2 regions of the Arthrobacter paludis genome follow, and region 2 is predicted to be linked to the other one. Evidence: riboswitches for the same ligand, from Rfam matches in the RefSeq annotation. Region 2 holds a riboswitch; the other holds the start of a gene.
The links. Region 2 has a riboswitch for thiamine pyrophosphate ahead of thiO (glycine oxidase ThiO). Riboswitches for the same ligand answer to the same signal wherever they lie in the genome.
Positions count from the first base shown of each region.

Region 1: another riboswitch for thiamine pyrophosphate. It lies ahead of AC1Q5D_RS06055 (3-oxoacyl-ACP reductase); the one in region 2 lies ahead of thiO (glycine oxidase ThiO).

Region 1 is NZ_JBXAEW010000005.1:146,353-153,276, forward strand. Features, by position in the region: gene AC1Q5D_RS06040 (FAD-dependent oxidoreductase) at 1-48, shown strand, start outside; gene AC1Q5D_RS06045 (MFS transporter) at 48-1,382, shown strand; gene AC1Q5D_RS06050 (PLP-dependent cysteine synthase family protein) at 1,509-2,633, shown strand; TPP riboswitch at 2,699-2,790, shown strand; gene AC1Q5D_RS06055 (3-oxoacyl-ACP reductase) at 2,841-3,605, shown strand; gene AC1Q5D_RS06060 (LLM class flavin-dependent oxidoreductase) at 3,610-4,926, shown strand; gene AC1Q5D_RS06065 (hypothetical protein) at 5,006-5,275, opposite strand; gene AC1Q5D_RS06070 (alpha/beta fold hydrolase) at 5,421-6,194, shown strand; gene AC1Q5D_RS06075 (hypothetical protein) at 6,343-6,918, shown strand.
Region 2 is NZ_JBXAEW010000002.1:55,505-62,428, forward strand. Features, by position in the region: gene AC1Q5D_RS01795 (AMP-binding protein) at 1-1,564, shown strand, start outside; gene AC1Q5D_RS01800 (DNA-methyltransferase) at 1,561-2,442, opposite strand; gene AC1Q5D_RS01805 (DEAD/DEAH box helicase) at 2,511-4,172, opposite strand; TPP riboswitch at 4,432-4,554, shown strand; gene thiO (glycine oxidase ThiO) at 4,551-5,657, shown strand; gene thiS (sulfur carrier protein ThiS) at 5,654-5,914, shown strand; gene AC1Q5D_RS01820 (thiazole synthase) at 5,907-6,698, shown strand; gene AC1Q5D_RS01825 (ribonuclease catalytic domain-containing protein) at 6,695-6,924, opposite strand, start outside.

The DNA.
Region 1 (6,924 bases), on a different contig from region 2:
GTGGCCGCTGTCCTGTCCGTTCACGTTCCCGCACTCCAGGAGGCCTGATGTCCACCAAGCAAGCCCCGCGGCCCACGTCGCCCTTGAAGGTGGCCATGGCCAGCTTCATCGGGACCACGGTCGAGTACTACGACTTCTTCATCTACGGCACCGCCGCGGCCCTCGTTTTCCCGCGGCTGTTTTTCCCCGAGGCCACCCCGCTGATGGGCACGCTGCTGTCCTTCGCGACCTTCGGCGTCGGCTTCCTTGCCCGCCCCGTTGGCGGCATCGTCTTCGGCCACTTCGGCGACCGAGTCGGCCGGAAGAAGATGCTGGTCATCTCGCTGGTCGGCATGGGCTTGGCCACCCTGCTCATGGGCCTGCTGCCGGGCTACGCGCAGATCGGCGTCGCGGCTCCGATCCTGCTGACCGTGCTGCGCCTGTTCCAGGGCGTCATGGTCGGCGGCGAGTGGGGCGGTGCGACACTCATGGCCGTCGAACACGCACCCCGGGGCAAGAAGGGGTTCTACGGCGCCTTCCCCCAGACCGGCGCCCCTGCCGGCACCGCCCTGGCCACCGTGGCTTTCTTGACCGCCGCCGGCCTGCCCGACGACGCGTTCCTGGCGTGGGGCTGGCGCCTGCCGTTCCTGGCCAGTGCCGTCCTGGTCGCGGTCGGACTGCTCATCCGCCTGAGCGTCGCAGAGTCCCCGGCCTTCGCGGCGGCGCGCGAACAGCAGGAGATCGTCAAGGTGCCCCTCGTCGAGGCCTTCCGGCGCCACCCTCGGGAGATCTTCCTCATCGCGGGCACGTACCTCTCGCAGGGCGTTCTGGCCTACATCACCATGAGCTACCTGGTGAACTACGGGTCCAATATCGTAGGCATCGACCGAATGGGGACCCTGTTGGGTGTATTCATCGCCGCCGTGATCGCCACGGTCCTCTACCCGGTGTTCGGCGCACTCTCCGACATCTGGGGACGAAAGACGATGTACTTCACGGGCGCCGTCGCGATGCTCCTGAGCATCTGGCCCGCGTTCGCGCTCATCAACACGGGAACCGTGGCCGGCTTCATCGCTGCGGTAGTGCTGCTGTTCGGTCTGGCCATGCCGCCGGCGGCCGGCGTCACCGGGTCGCTGTTCTCGATGGTCTTCAGCCGCGAGGTCCGCTACACCGGCGCCTCCGTCGGGTACACGATCTCGCAGATCGCCGGGCCCGCCTTCGCCCCCACCATCGCGACGGCGCTGTTCGCGGCGTTCGGCACCTCCGACGCCGTGGTCGTCTACCTTCTGCTGGTCGGACTGGTCTCCGTCGTATCTGTGGCGATGCTGCCCGGCGGCTGGGGACGCCGCGAGGCAGCACACAACCTCGAGCGGCAGGAGGTCAGGGACACCGCACTGGTCTGACGGCGGACCAGCGGACGGCGGGGAACCCGGATTCCTGGTCCCCGCCGTCCGTTCTAGCTGGTGTCCCGGCGTCTGCCGTCATGCAAGACTCGTGGGACCCACGAGTCCCACTCCGAAAGGAACCGCATGACCGCCGCGCACCCCGGCCCCGCCGTCGCCCCCGAGGAGGACCTCGACCGGTACGACCCGGAGTACCGGCGGTGGCTCGCCGAGGCGGTCCAGAAGGTGCGGGCCGAGGCGAACCGGTCGGCGGACACGCACCTGCTGCGCGTGCCGCTGCCGGAGGCCTGGGGCGTCGGCCTGTACCTCAAGGACGAGTCGACGCACCCCACGGGCTCCCTGAAGCACCGGCTCGCCCGGTCCCTGTTCCTGCATGCGCTGTGCAACGGGTGGATCCGCCCCGGCCGGCCCGTCATCGAGGCCTCCAGCGGCTCCACCGCGGTGTCCGAGGCCTACTTCTCGCGGCTGATCGGGGTGCCGTTCGTCGCCGTCATGGCGCGCTCGACCAGCGCCCAGAAGGTCGACCTGATCCACTTCCACGGCGGGACCTGCCACTTCGTCGACAACGCCGACGAGGTCTACGACGCCGCGATCGGCCTGGCGCGGGAAACGGGCGGGCACTACATGGACCAGTTCACGTACGCGGAGCGGGCCACGGACTGGCGCGGGAACAACAACATCGCCGAGTCGATCTTCGAGCAGCTGGCCCTCGAGGAGCACCCCGAGCCGGAGTGGATCGTGGCCACCGCGGGAACCGGCGGCACCTCGGCGACGCTCTCCCGCTACGTCCGCTACACCGGCCGCGCCACGGGGATCTGCGTTGCCGACCCCGAGAACTCCGCGTTTTTCCATGGCTGGCGCGACGGCGACCCCACGGCGACCACGCCCGCGGGCTCGCGGATCGAGGGCATCGGCCGACAGCGCGTCGAGGCCAGCTTCATCGGCACCGGCATCGACCGGATGATGCGCGTGCCGGACGCGGCCTCGGTCGCGTCGGTCCTGTTCCTCGAGCGGCTCCTGGGCCGCCGCACCGGCGCCTCCACCGGCACCGGCCTCTGGGCCGCGCTGCGGATCGTCTCCGAGATGGTCGCCGCGGGCCGGCGGGGCAGCGTCGTCGCCCTGATCTGCGACCCCGGCGAGCGCTACGTCGACAAGTACTACTCGGCGGAGTGGCTGGCCGGCGAGGGCATCGACGTCGCTCCGTTCGGCCGGCGGCTGGACGCGTTCCTGGAGACCGGCCTGCTGGACTGACGCCGCCGTCGTCCACCCGGACCCTGCCGCTGGGACGCGCGCCACGTCTGCTACGGTAACCGGCAGGACTCGACACGGGGTGCCGGCAACGGCTGAGACAAGACCCGTCGAACCTGATCTCGATCATGCGAGCGAAGGGATGCCGAGCCGGCGCGGACTCGCGTCCGCCCCGCCACGCACCCTTCCCTACGAAGGGAAGGCACGAAGATGTCACTGCAGAAGCAGACCGTTCTGGTCACCGGGGCCGGCCGCGGGCTCGGGCGGGAGATCGCCCAGGCGTTCGCCCACGAGGGCGCCCGCGTCGTCGTCAACTACCGGCGCAGCGGGGAGGCCGCACGGGCGCTGGCGGCGGGCCTCGGCGCGGACCGCGCCGTCGCGCTCGAGGCCGACGTCACCGACCGCGAACAGGTCGACGCCCTCTTCCGCGCCGCGGAGGAGCACTTCAACTCCCCCGTCACGACGGTCGTGAACAACGCCCTGCCGGACTTCACGTTCAACGGGGACGCCCGCCCCAAGGCGGACGGGATCGGCTACCCCGAGTTCGCCGCGCAGCTGGAGGGCATCCTCGGCGGGGCGGTGAACACGATCCAGGCCGCGCTGCCCGGCCTGCGCGCGGCCGCCGGCGGCAGCGTCGTGAACATCGGCACCAACCTCTTCCAGAACCCGGTGGTCCCCTACCACGACTACACCGCGGCGAAGGCCGCCCTGCTGTCCCTGACCCGCACGTTCGCCGCGGACCTCGGCCCGGAGAACATCCGCGTCAACATGGTCTCCGGGGGCCTGCTGCGCACCACGGACGCCTCCGCGGCGACGCCCGACGAGGTGTTCGACCTGATCGCCGGCTCCACCCCCCTGCGGAGGGTGACGACGCCGGCCGAGTTCGCGTCCGCCGTCCTGTTCTTCGCGTCGGACTGGTCGCGCGCGGTCACCGGGCAGAACCTGGTGGTCGACGGCGGCCTCGTCATGGACTAGCCCCATGCGCACGCTGCACCTCAACGCCTTCCTGTACGGGGCCGGCCACCACTCGGCCGCGTGGCGCCACCCCGCCTCCTCCGCGGACCGCCTCGGCGACATCGCCTACTTCGAGGAGCTGGCCCGCACCGCCGAACGCGGCTGCCTCGACGCCGTGTTCTTCGCCGACGGGCACGCCGTGAATCCCCAGTACTCGGCCGGGACCACGTGGTTCCTCGAGCCGATCACGGCCCTGTCCGCGATGGCCCGCGCCACGGAGCGGATCGGGCTGGTCACCACGGTCTCGGCCAGCTTCTACACGCCGTTCCACGCCGCCCGGATGCTCGCGTCCCTGGACCACATCAGCGGCGGCCGGGCCGGGGCGAACATCGTCACCTCGATGTTCGACGCCGAGGCCCGCAACCACGGGATGGAGGCCCTGCCCGCCCACGCCGAGCGGTACGCGCGGGCCGCGGAGTTCATCGGGGCGCTCACCGCGCTCTGGGACTCCTGGGAGGAGGGCGGCCTCGCCGTCGACCGCTCCGGCGCCCGGTACCTGGACGCGGAGCGGATCCACCCGGTCGGCCACGCCGGGGAGCACTTCCGCGTCGAGGGGCCGCTGACGGTCCCGCGCTGCCCGCAGGGCCGGCCCGTCCTGTTCCAGGCCGGGGCGTCGGAGGCGGGCCGGGACCTGGCGGCCCGCCACGCCGAGGCCGTGTACTCGGTGGCGTGGGACCGCGAGGCGGCCCTGGAGTACGCGACCGACCTGCGGCGGCGCGTCGACGCCGCCGGGCGGGAGGCCGACGGCGTCGCCGTCCTGCCCGGGCTCGTCACGTATGTCGGGGCGACCCACGAGGAGGCCCTCGCGAAGAAGGCCGCGCTGGATGCCTACCTGGTCACTGAGCAGGCCCTCGCGCAGCTGGGCGTGTTCACCGGGCAGGACTACACGGGGCACGACCTCGACGCGCCAGTGGAGGACCTGCCGCCGATCGGGGAGTTCGCCGGGCCGCAGGGCCGGTACGCCACCGTCCAGCGGATCATCGCCACCCGGCGGCCGACGCTGCGCGAGCTGCTCGGCTACCTCGCCGCCGGTGGCGGGCACGCGACCATGGTCGGGACGCCCGAGTCCGTCGCCGACGAGATCCAGGCGTGGTTCGAGTCCGGCGCGTGCGACGGCTTCAACCTGATGTGCCCGGCGTATCCGGCCTCGCTCGAGGACTTCGTGGACCTCGTCGTCCCCGAGCTGCAACGGCGCGGACTGTTCAGGACGGAGTACCCGGGTGCGACGCTGCGGGACTCCCTCGGGCTGCCGGTTCCGCACGCCGCGCGCGCCGGCGTGTAGCGTTTCCCGAGGGGCTTTGCAGACTGGCGCGCCCCGCAGTCGTTGTCCGGGCGATGACGGCGGGGCGCGCCTCCCCTTGCTAGCGGGCCTTCGGCTTGCGGACGTCCTTGATGATGTCCCCGGCCTGCCGGTACAGGTCGCGGGCGGCCGGGCTGTTGGCCAGCTTCACGAGCCGGCCGGCGGCGTCGACGGCGCGCTTGGCCGTCGCCTTGGCCTCGGGGCTCCTTGCGTAGCCCATGGCGCGGTCCCGGGCGGAGTTCGCCCTGGCCCTGGCCGCGTTGGCCCGCACGCGGGCCGCCTCGGCCGCCCTCCGGGCGGAATTGCCGGGGGTCGGGTCGTTGTACGTCATGGGCGTCGCCTTCCTTGGTGCCGGACGGCCGGTGCCGCTGAATCGTGGACCGGTCTCGGGAACATCCCATCATGCCCGCGCCGCCAGTGGAACCGCCGCGCGGACCGCGGGCGCTAGTCTGGCTGCGATCCCGAAGGAGGACCACATGCCCGCCACGACCGCCGCGGACGGCTCGCGGATCGCGTTCGCCGTCGACGGTTCCGGACCGGCGCTCCTGCTCCTGCCGGGCCAGGGGACGGACCGGCACTGGTGGGACCGCGTGCTGCCCGATCTTGCCCGGCACCACACCGTCGTCCGGCCGGACTACCTCGGCACCGGCGGCAGCGCGCCGGCCGACCACGCCGGGTACTCGACCCGCCGCTTCGCCGCCGACGCCGTCGCCGCCCTGGACGCGGCCGGCATCGACCGGTTCCACGTCTACGGGATCTCGATGGGCGGCAAGGTCGCCCAGTGGGTCGCGCTCGACCACCCGGACCGCGTGGACCGCCTGGTCCTCGGCTGCACCTCCCCCGGCGGCGCCGCCGCGGTCACCATGGACCGGGCCACGGCCGTCGCGTTCGGGAAGCCCGGCCAGGCGGGCCGGCGCGCCCTGCTCGAGTTGATGTACACGCCCGCCTGGCTCGCGGACCACGAACCCAACCCCGCCGTCGTCGCCGCCCCCGCCGCCCCGAGGGCCCGCGTCGGGCACCGAAAGGCCAGCCGGCAACACGACACCTCCGACCTGCTCGGCGCGCTGCGCGCCCCGACCCTGGTCCTCCAGGGCACGGACGACGCCATGATCCCGCCGGCCAACGCCGGCCTCCTCGCCGACCGGATTCCCGCTGCGCGGATCCACCGGTTCGAGGGCGCGCGGCATGCCTACTTCGAGGAGTGCCCGGAGGCCACCGACGTCGCCCTGGACTTCCTGCGCGCCGGCTGAGCGACCGTCCGCCTTCGGGGGGCGCCCCGGCCGCCCCCCCAATTTTGGGGGGCGTTTCGCGTGAACCACGGACGGGTGTCGTGCGTTCCAGCGGTACCACACCCGCATGCCGCCTTGGGGAAGCGGCCACAATTGAAGAAGGTGCGCCATGGCCCGCTCCACGGCCGCAGAGTTCTCCCTCCGCCGCCACACGGAACGCCAGACACGGCAGTTCGTGGGCGTGCTCGCCGTCGTGGCCATCGCCCTCTGGGCCCTGACGGTCTACCTGTCCTCCTTCGTCCAAACGGACGACAGCACCCACCTGATCGCGCTGGTGATCCATGTCCTGGCCCTCGTCGGGTCCTTCGGCGCGGTAGTCATGGTCGACTGGCACGGCATGCTGTGGCTGTTCGGACGGCGCGAGCTGTTCGAGACCATCCGGCTCGACGCCGCCGCCAGTCCGCTGATCTGGGGCGGCGTCGTCGTCATGCTCGCGACCGGCGTGTTCCTCGAGCCCGACCTCGCCTCGACGCTGACGGTCGCCAAGCTCATCGCCGTCCTGGTGTTGACCGTCAATGGGATCCTGCTGATCCCCCTGATGCGGCGGCTCGTCCGCATGCCCTCGCGCACGACGTTCATGTCCCTGCCGATCGGACAGCGCGTCCACATGGTCCTGTGCGCGACGATCTCGCAGGCCGCGTGGTGGACCGCCATCATCGTGGGCTTCATCAACGTCGCCGAATAGGTCCTA
Region 2 (6,924 bases):
GGTCTACCCGGAGAAGGCGGCCGTGCTGCACGGCGCCCGGTCCCTCACCTACCGGGAGTTCGCCGCCGAGGTGCAGCGCCTGGCCAAGGCGCTCGCCGCCCGGATCGCCCCCGGCGACGCCGTGGCCTTCCTCGCCCCGAACGTGCCCGAGCTGCTCGTCGCCCACTACGCCGTGCCGCTGGCCGGCGGCGTGCTCGTCGCCCTGAACACGCGCCTGTCGCCGCGCGAGGTCGACTACATCCTGGGGCACTCGGAGGCGCGCCTGCTGTTCGCCGACACGGAGCTGCTCGCCACGGTCGACGGGGTCCGCGGCCGCGTGCCCGGGCTCGGGGGCGTCTACGCGATCGACGACGCCGAGTGGGCCGGGGACCGGCCCGGCGTGGCCGTGGACGGGACGTATGGGGACTTCGCCGCGGCCGGGGAGGGGCCGGACCTGCCCTGGGGCGTCGCCGACGAGCGGGCGCCCATCACCCTGAACTACACCTCGGGGACCACCGGCCGGCCCAAGGGCGTGCTCTACTCCCACCGCGGCACCTACCTGAACGCGCTCGGCGAGGCCCTGCACAACGGGTTCACCGCGTCCACGCGCTACCTGTGGACCCTGCCGATGTTCCACTGCAACGGCTGGTGCACGCCGTGGGCCGTCACCGCGGTCGGCGGGACGCACCTGTGCCTGCGCGCCGTGCGCGACGAGCCGGTCTGGGACGCGATCGACGCCCTCGGCGCCACGCACCTGTGCGGGGCCCCGGTGGTGTGCAGCACCCTCGCCGACTCCCCGCGCGCGCACCGCCTGGAGGCGCCGCTGCGGATCACGACGGCGGGGGCCCCGCCGGCCCCGTCCGTCCTCGAGGCGCTGGAGGACCTGGGCATCGACGTCGTCCACGTCTACGGGCTCACCGAGGTCTACGGCCCCTACACGATCTGCGAGCGGCAAGACGCCTGGGCCGGGCTGCCGGCCGGCGAGCGGGCCGCCTTGGTCTCGCGGCAGGGCGTCGGGATGGTGCAGGCGGAGTCCGCGCGCGTCGTGGACCCCGGGCTGCGGGACGTCCCCGCGGACGGCGAGACGCTGGGGGAGATCGTCCTGCGCGGCAACAACGTCATGATCGGCTACCACAAGGACCCGGAGGCGACGGCGGCGGCCTTCGCGGGCGGCTGGTTCCACACCGGGGACCTCGGCGTCATGCACCCCGACGGCTACATCCAGGTGCGGGACCGCGCCAAGGACATCGTCATCAGCGGGGGCGAGAACATCTCGACCATCGAGGTGGAACAGGCGCTGGCCTCCCACCCGGACGTCCTGGACGTCGCCGTCGTGGGCGTGCCGCACCCGAAGTGGGGCGAGCGGCCGGTCGCGCACGTGGTCCTGGCCACCGGGGCCGCCGTCGACGCGGACGGCCTGCGCGCCCACGCCCGGGAGCGGCTCGCGCCGTTCAAGGTCCCCGACGAGGTGCTGCTCTCCGACGCGCTGCCCCGCACGTCCACCGGCAAGGTCCAGAAGCACGTCCTGCGCGGGCTGGCCCCCGCGGCCCCGGCGGCCGGCTCTGCGGGGCCGGTGGCCGGCTAGACGGGTCCGGGGGCCGGCTCGGCGGGCCCGGCGGACCGGACCAGCTCGGCGCCGGGGAGCCTGCGTCCCATCACCTCGATGGCCTGCGGGTTCGCGTCGACGCAGACGAAGCGCCGGCCGAGCCCGGCGGCCACGGCGCCGGTGGTGCCGGAGCCGGCGAAGAAGTCCAGGACCCAGTCCCCGGGCCGGGAGCTCGCGGCCACGATGCGGCGGAGGATCCCCTCGGGCTTCTGCGTCGGGTAGCCGGTCTTCTCGCGCCCGGTGGGGGAGACGATGGTGTGCCACCAGACGTCGGTGGGCAGCTTGCCGCGGGCGGCCTTCTCCGCGGTCACGAGTCCGGGCGCCATGTACGGCTCGCGGTCCACCTCCGCCGAGTCGAAGTGGTACCGCGCCGGGTCCTTGACGTACACGAGGATGTTGTCGTGCTTGGCGGGCCACCGGCCCTTGGCGCGAGCCCCGTAGTCGTAGGCCCAGATGAGCTCGTTGAGGAAGCACTCGCGGCCGAACACGGCGTCCAGCATCACCTTGGCGTAGTGGACCTCCCGGTAGTCCAGGTGCAGGTACAGGGTCCCGTCGTCGGCGAGCAGCCGCCACGCCTCGCGCAGCCGCGGCTCCAGGAACGCCCAATAGTCCGCGAACGCGTCGTCGTACCGGGACAGGGCCCCGCGCACGGTCGCGTAGCTGGCCCCCTTGAACCCGATCCGGTCGCCCTCGCCCTCGGCGGCGCGGACCATGCGCGTGGACTGGCGCCGCTGGGCCCGGCCCGTGTTGAACGGCGGGTCGATGTACACGAGCGTGAACGCGCCGTCCGGCAAGCGGGGCAGGACGTCCGCGTTGTCCCCGTGCACGAGCAGGTCCGGCCCGTCCGCGCGCCACAGCGGCGCGTCCCCGACGCCGGAGGGGGCCCCGGCCGTCCGGCCGGGGCCCCCGAGGTCCGCGGGTTCCACTAGTCCTGCTGCTCGGGCCGCTGCACGACCTCGCCGTCGCGCCGGCGCGTGCGCGTGCGGCGGCGGCGCGGCTTCCGGGCCCCCGCATCCTCGGCCGGGGGCTGCGAGCGGTCCTCGCCCGTGGCCTCCTTCGTGGGCCGGTCGGAGCGGCCCTTGCCGTGGCCCGCGCGTCCCGCGCCGTCGCGCCCGCGGCGCTCGCCGTCGCGTCCGCGGCGCTCGCCGTCGCGTCCGCGCCGCTCGCCGTCGCGTCCGCGGCCGCCGCCGGGGCGCCCGCCCCCGCGCGGCTTCGCGCCCGTCTCGCCGAGGTCCTCGAGCTCCTCGCCGGCCAGGCCCTCGAGAACGCGCTTGTGGCGGGGGAGCCGCCCCTTGGTCCCGGCGGGGATGTCCAGGTCGGCGTACAGGTGCTCGGAGGAGGAGTACGTCTCGCGCGGCTCGGCCTGGTCCAGGCCCAGGGCCTTGTTGATCAGGCCCCAGCGCGGGACATCCTCCCAGTCGACGAACGTGACGGCCGTGCCCTTGTTGCCGGCGCGGCCGGTGCGGCCCACGCGGTGCAGGTAGGTCTTCTCGTCCTCGGGGCACTGCAGGTTGATCACGTGGGTGACGTCGTCGACGTCGATGCCGCGCGCGGCGACGTCCGTGGCCACCAGCACGTCGACCTTGCCGTTGCGGAACGCGCGCAGCGCCTGCTCGCGGGCGCCCTGGCCGAGGTCGCCGTGGATGGCGCCGGCCGCGAACCCGCGGTCCATGAGCTCCTCGGACAGCTTCGCGGCCGAGCGCTTGGTCTTCGTGAACACGATGGTGCGGCCGCGGCCCTCGGCCTGCAGGATGCGGGCGACGACCTCGTCCTTGTCCAGGTGGTGGGCGCGGTAGACGACCTGGCGGATGTCCTTCTTGGTGATGCCCTCGTCCTCGGGGTCCGCGGCGCGGATGTGCGTGGGTTGGGACATGTAGCGGCGGGCCATGGAGACGACCGGGCCGGGCATCGTCGCGGAGAACAGCATGGTCTGGCGGATGGCCGGGACCGCGGCGAGCAGGCGCTCGACGTCGGGCAGGAAGCCCAGGTCCAGCATTTCGTCGGCCTCGTCCAGGACGACGATGCGCACGTTCTTCAGGTTCAGGTGCCGCTGGCGGTGCAGGTCGATCAGGCGCCCGGGCGTGCCCACGACCACCTCGACGCCGGCGGCCAGCTGCTCGATCTGCGGCTCGTACGCACGGCCGCCGTAGATCGTGGCGATGCGGGCGTTGCGCTGCTTGCCGGCCTTTTCCAGGTCCGCGGCGACCTGCACGGCCAGCTCGCGGGTCGGGGCCACGATGAGCGCCTGCGGGGCGCCGGGCGCCGGGAGCTGGTCGTAGCCCTCGTCGCCGGGGCCGACGACGCGCTGCAGGGCCGGGATGCCGAAGCCGAACGTCTTGCCCGTTCCGGTCTTGGCCTGGCCGATGATGTCGTGCCCGCCCAGGGCCACCGGGAGGGTCATCGCCTGGATCGGGAAGGGGTGGGTGATGCCGGCCGCGGCGAGGGAGTCCACGATGTCCTGGCGGACGCCGAAGTCGGCGAACGACTGCTCGGGCAGCTCGTGCGGGGTCTCGTCGGTGCTGAGGGTCTCGTCGACGGTGATTTCCTCGGTGCCGGTGTCGGCATGGAGATGGGTTTCGGGGCTCAAAGGCGTGCCTTTTCATATCGGGCGCCGGGAACGGGCGTGCTCGACGTCCCGCGCGGGGACGGAGACCGCCGCGGACGCGGCGCTTCCAGCGGAAGCCGATCGTGGGCTTGCCGGCGCGCGTCGTGCGCGCCCAGGGGCAGGTTCGCTGGGGCATCCTGCCGGAAAACTGTGTGTCGGTACGACCGGGCATCCAGGTTGACGCTTCCAGTCTACCGTGTTGCGCGCCTGTGACGGCGCGCACGCCGCCGCATGGCTACACTGGGTGAACCACGGGAGCCCGCGACACGGGCTGAGAGGGCACTGCCGGAGACCTCCGGCGCGGGTGCCGACCGTTGAACCTGATCCGGGTCATGCCGGCGGAGGGAAGGGAGAAGCTCAGTGCGCTGCATCGTCGTCGGGGCCGGGATCGTCGGCCTGTCCATCGCCTGGGAGCTGTCGCGCCGCGGCGCCGCCGTCGTCGTCCTCGACCCGGCTCCCGCCACCGGAGCGACCCGCGCCGCGGCGGGGATGCTCGCGGCCGTGACCGAGTTCCACTACCAGGAGCGGGGCCTGCTGCCGCTCTCGCTCGACGCCGCGCGCCGTTGGCCGCGCTGGGCCGCGGACCTGGCCGCGGCCACGGGGCGCGACCTGGGCCACCGCGGCGCCGGAACGCTCGCCGTCGCCGCGGAGGCGGGGGACCGCGCCGCGCTCGCGGACCTGGCCGCCGCCCAACGGGCCGCCGGCCTGGACGTGGAGGAGCTCACGACGCGCGAGGCGCGGCGTGCCGAGCCGCTGCTGAGCCCCCGCATCGCCGGCGCGTTCGGGGCGCCCGCCGACACGGCGGCCGACCCCCGCCGGGCCGCCGCGGCGCTGCAGGAGGCGCTGCGCGCCGCCGGCGCGGAGTTCGTGGCCGCCTCCGCGACGCGCGTCGCCGCCGGCACCGCCCCCGTCGTGGAGTACGACGGCGGCTCCCTGGCCGGCGACCACGTCGTGCTGGCGTCGGGGCTCGGGCGGCCGCGGCTGGCCGGGCTGGACGGGGCGCCCGTGCTGCCCGTGCGGCCGATCCACGGGGACATCCTGCGCCTGGCCGTGCCGGCGGGGACGCCGGCCCCGGGCGGGCGGACGGTCCGCGCCCTCGTCGACGGGCGCGGCCTGTACATCGTCCCGCGCGCCGACGGGGAGGTGGTCCTCGGCGCGACCGAGCGCGAGGACGGCCGCGATGCCGTCTCGGCCGGCGGCACCCACCGCCTGCTGCGCGACGGGATCCGCGTCCTGCCGGCCCTGGGCGAGTACGACCTCGTCGAGTCGCTGGCCCGGGCCCGCCCCGGCACGCCGGACAACCTGCCCCTGCTCGGGCCCCTCGGCCCGGGCGTGAGCGCGGCCCTGGGCTTCCACCGCCACGGCGTGCTGCTCAGCGCCGCGGCCGCCGCTGCCGCCGCCGACCTCGCCGCGGGCACCGCCCCGGCCACCGACCTGACCGCATTCGACCCCTGGAGATTCTCGTGACCGAAACGACCACCGCGCCCGCGGGCGCCCTGACCGTCAACGGCGAACGCCTGGACGCGGCGCCCGCGACCGTCCTCGAGCTCGTCGCCGCGCGCACCGGCCGGGCCCTGGCCGCGGACGGCACCCCGACCGCCGGCGGCCCGCTGGGCGTGGCCGTCGCCCTCAACGGGGCCGTCGTCGCCCGCTCCCGGTGGGCGGCGACGCCGCTGTCCGCCGGCGACGCGGTCGAACTGCTCACGGCGGTGCAGGGTGGCTGAGGCGACGGCCGTGCTGGCCGACCCGCTGGTCGTCGACGGGGTCGCCCTGGCCTCCCGGCTGATCACCGGCACCGGCGGGGCGTCCAGCCCGGCGGTGCTCGAGGACGCGCTGGTCGCCTCCGGGACGGAGCTGACCACGGTCGCCATGCGCCGGCACGTGCCCGGCCAGGGCGAGGACCTGTTCGCGCTGCTGACCCGCCTCGGCATCCGCGTGCTGCCCAACACGGCGGGCTGCCACACGGCCGCCGAGGCGGTGCTCACGGCCGAGCTGGCGCGCGAGGCGCTCGGCACCCACTGGGTGAAGCTGGAGGTGGTGGCCGACGACGAGACGCTGCTGCCGGACCCCGTCGAGCTGCTGGACGCCGCCGAGCGGCTCGCGGCCTCGGGGTTCGCCGTCTTCGCCTACACGAACGACGACCCGGTGACCGCGGCCCGCCTCGAGGACGCGGGCTGCGCGGCCGTGATGCCGCTGGGCGCCCCCATCGGGACGGGGCTGGGGATCCTCAACCCCCACAACATCGAACTGATCGCCTCCCGCGCGTCCGTGCCCGTGGTCCTGGACGCCGGCATCGGGACGGCGTCCGACGCCGCCCTGGCCATGGAGCTCGGCTGCGACGCCGTGCTGCTGGCGACGGCGGTGACCCGGGCGCAGGACCCGGCGACGATGGCCCGCGCGTTCCGGCACGCCGTGGAGGGCGGACGGCTCGCGCGCCTCGCCGGGCGGATCCCGAAGCGGCCGCTGGCGCGGGCCTCCTCGCCCCTCGAGGGACGGGCGGAGCTCTAGTCCCCGTTGGCGCCGTTGCCGTTGGCGCCGTTCTGCTCGCCGCGCTCCTCGACGATCCGGAACAGCAGGTGGCGGCGGTCGATGTCGGCCTCGACCAGCTCGGCCCGCACGGCCATGCCGGCCGGAGTCCCGCCCTCGTAGCGCGCCGAGATCGCCGGGATCTTCAGCTGGAGCGTCCCGAACGGACCCCGGCCCTCCCCGCGGGCGCGCTCCGCCTGCCCGGGCG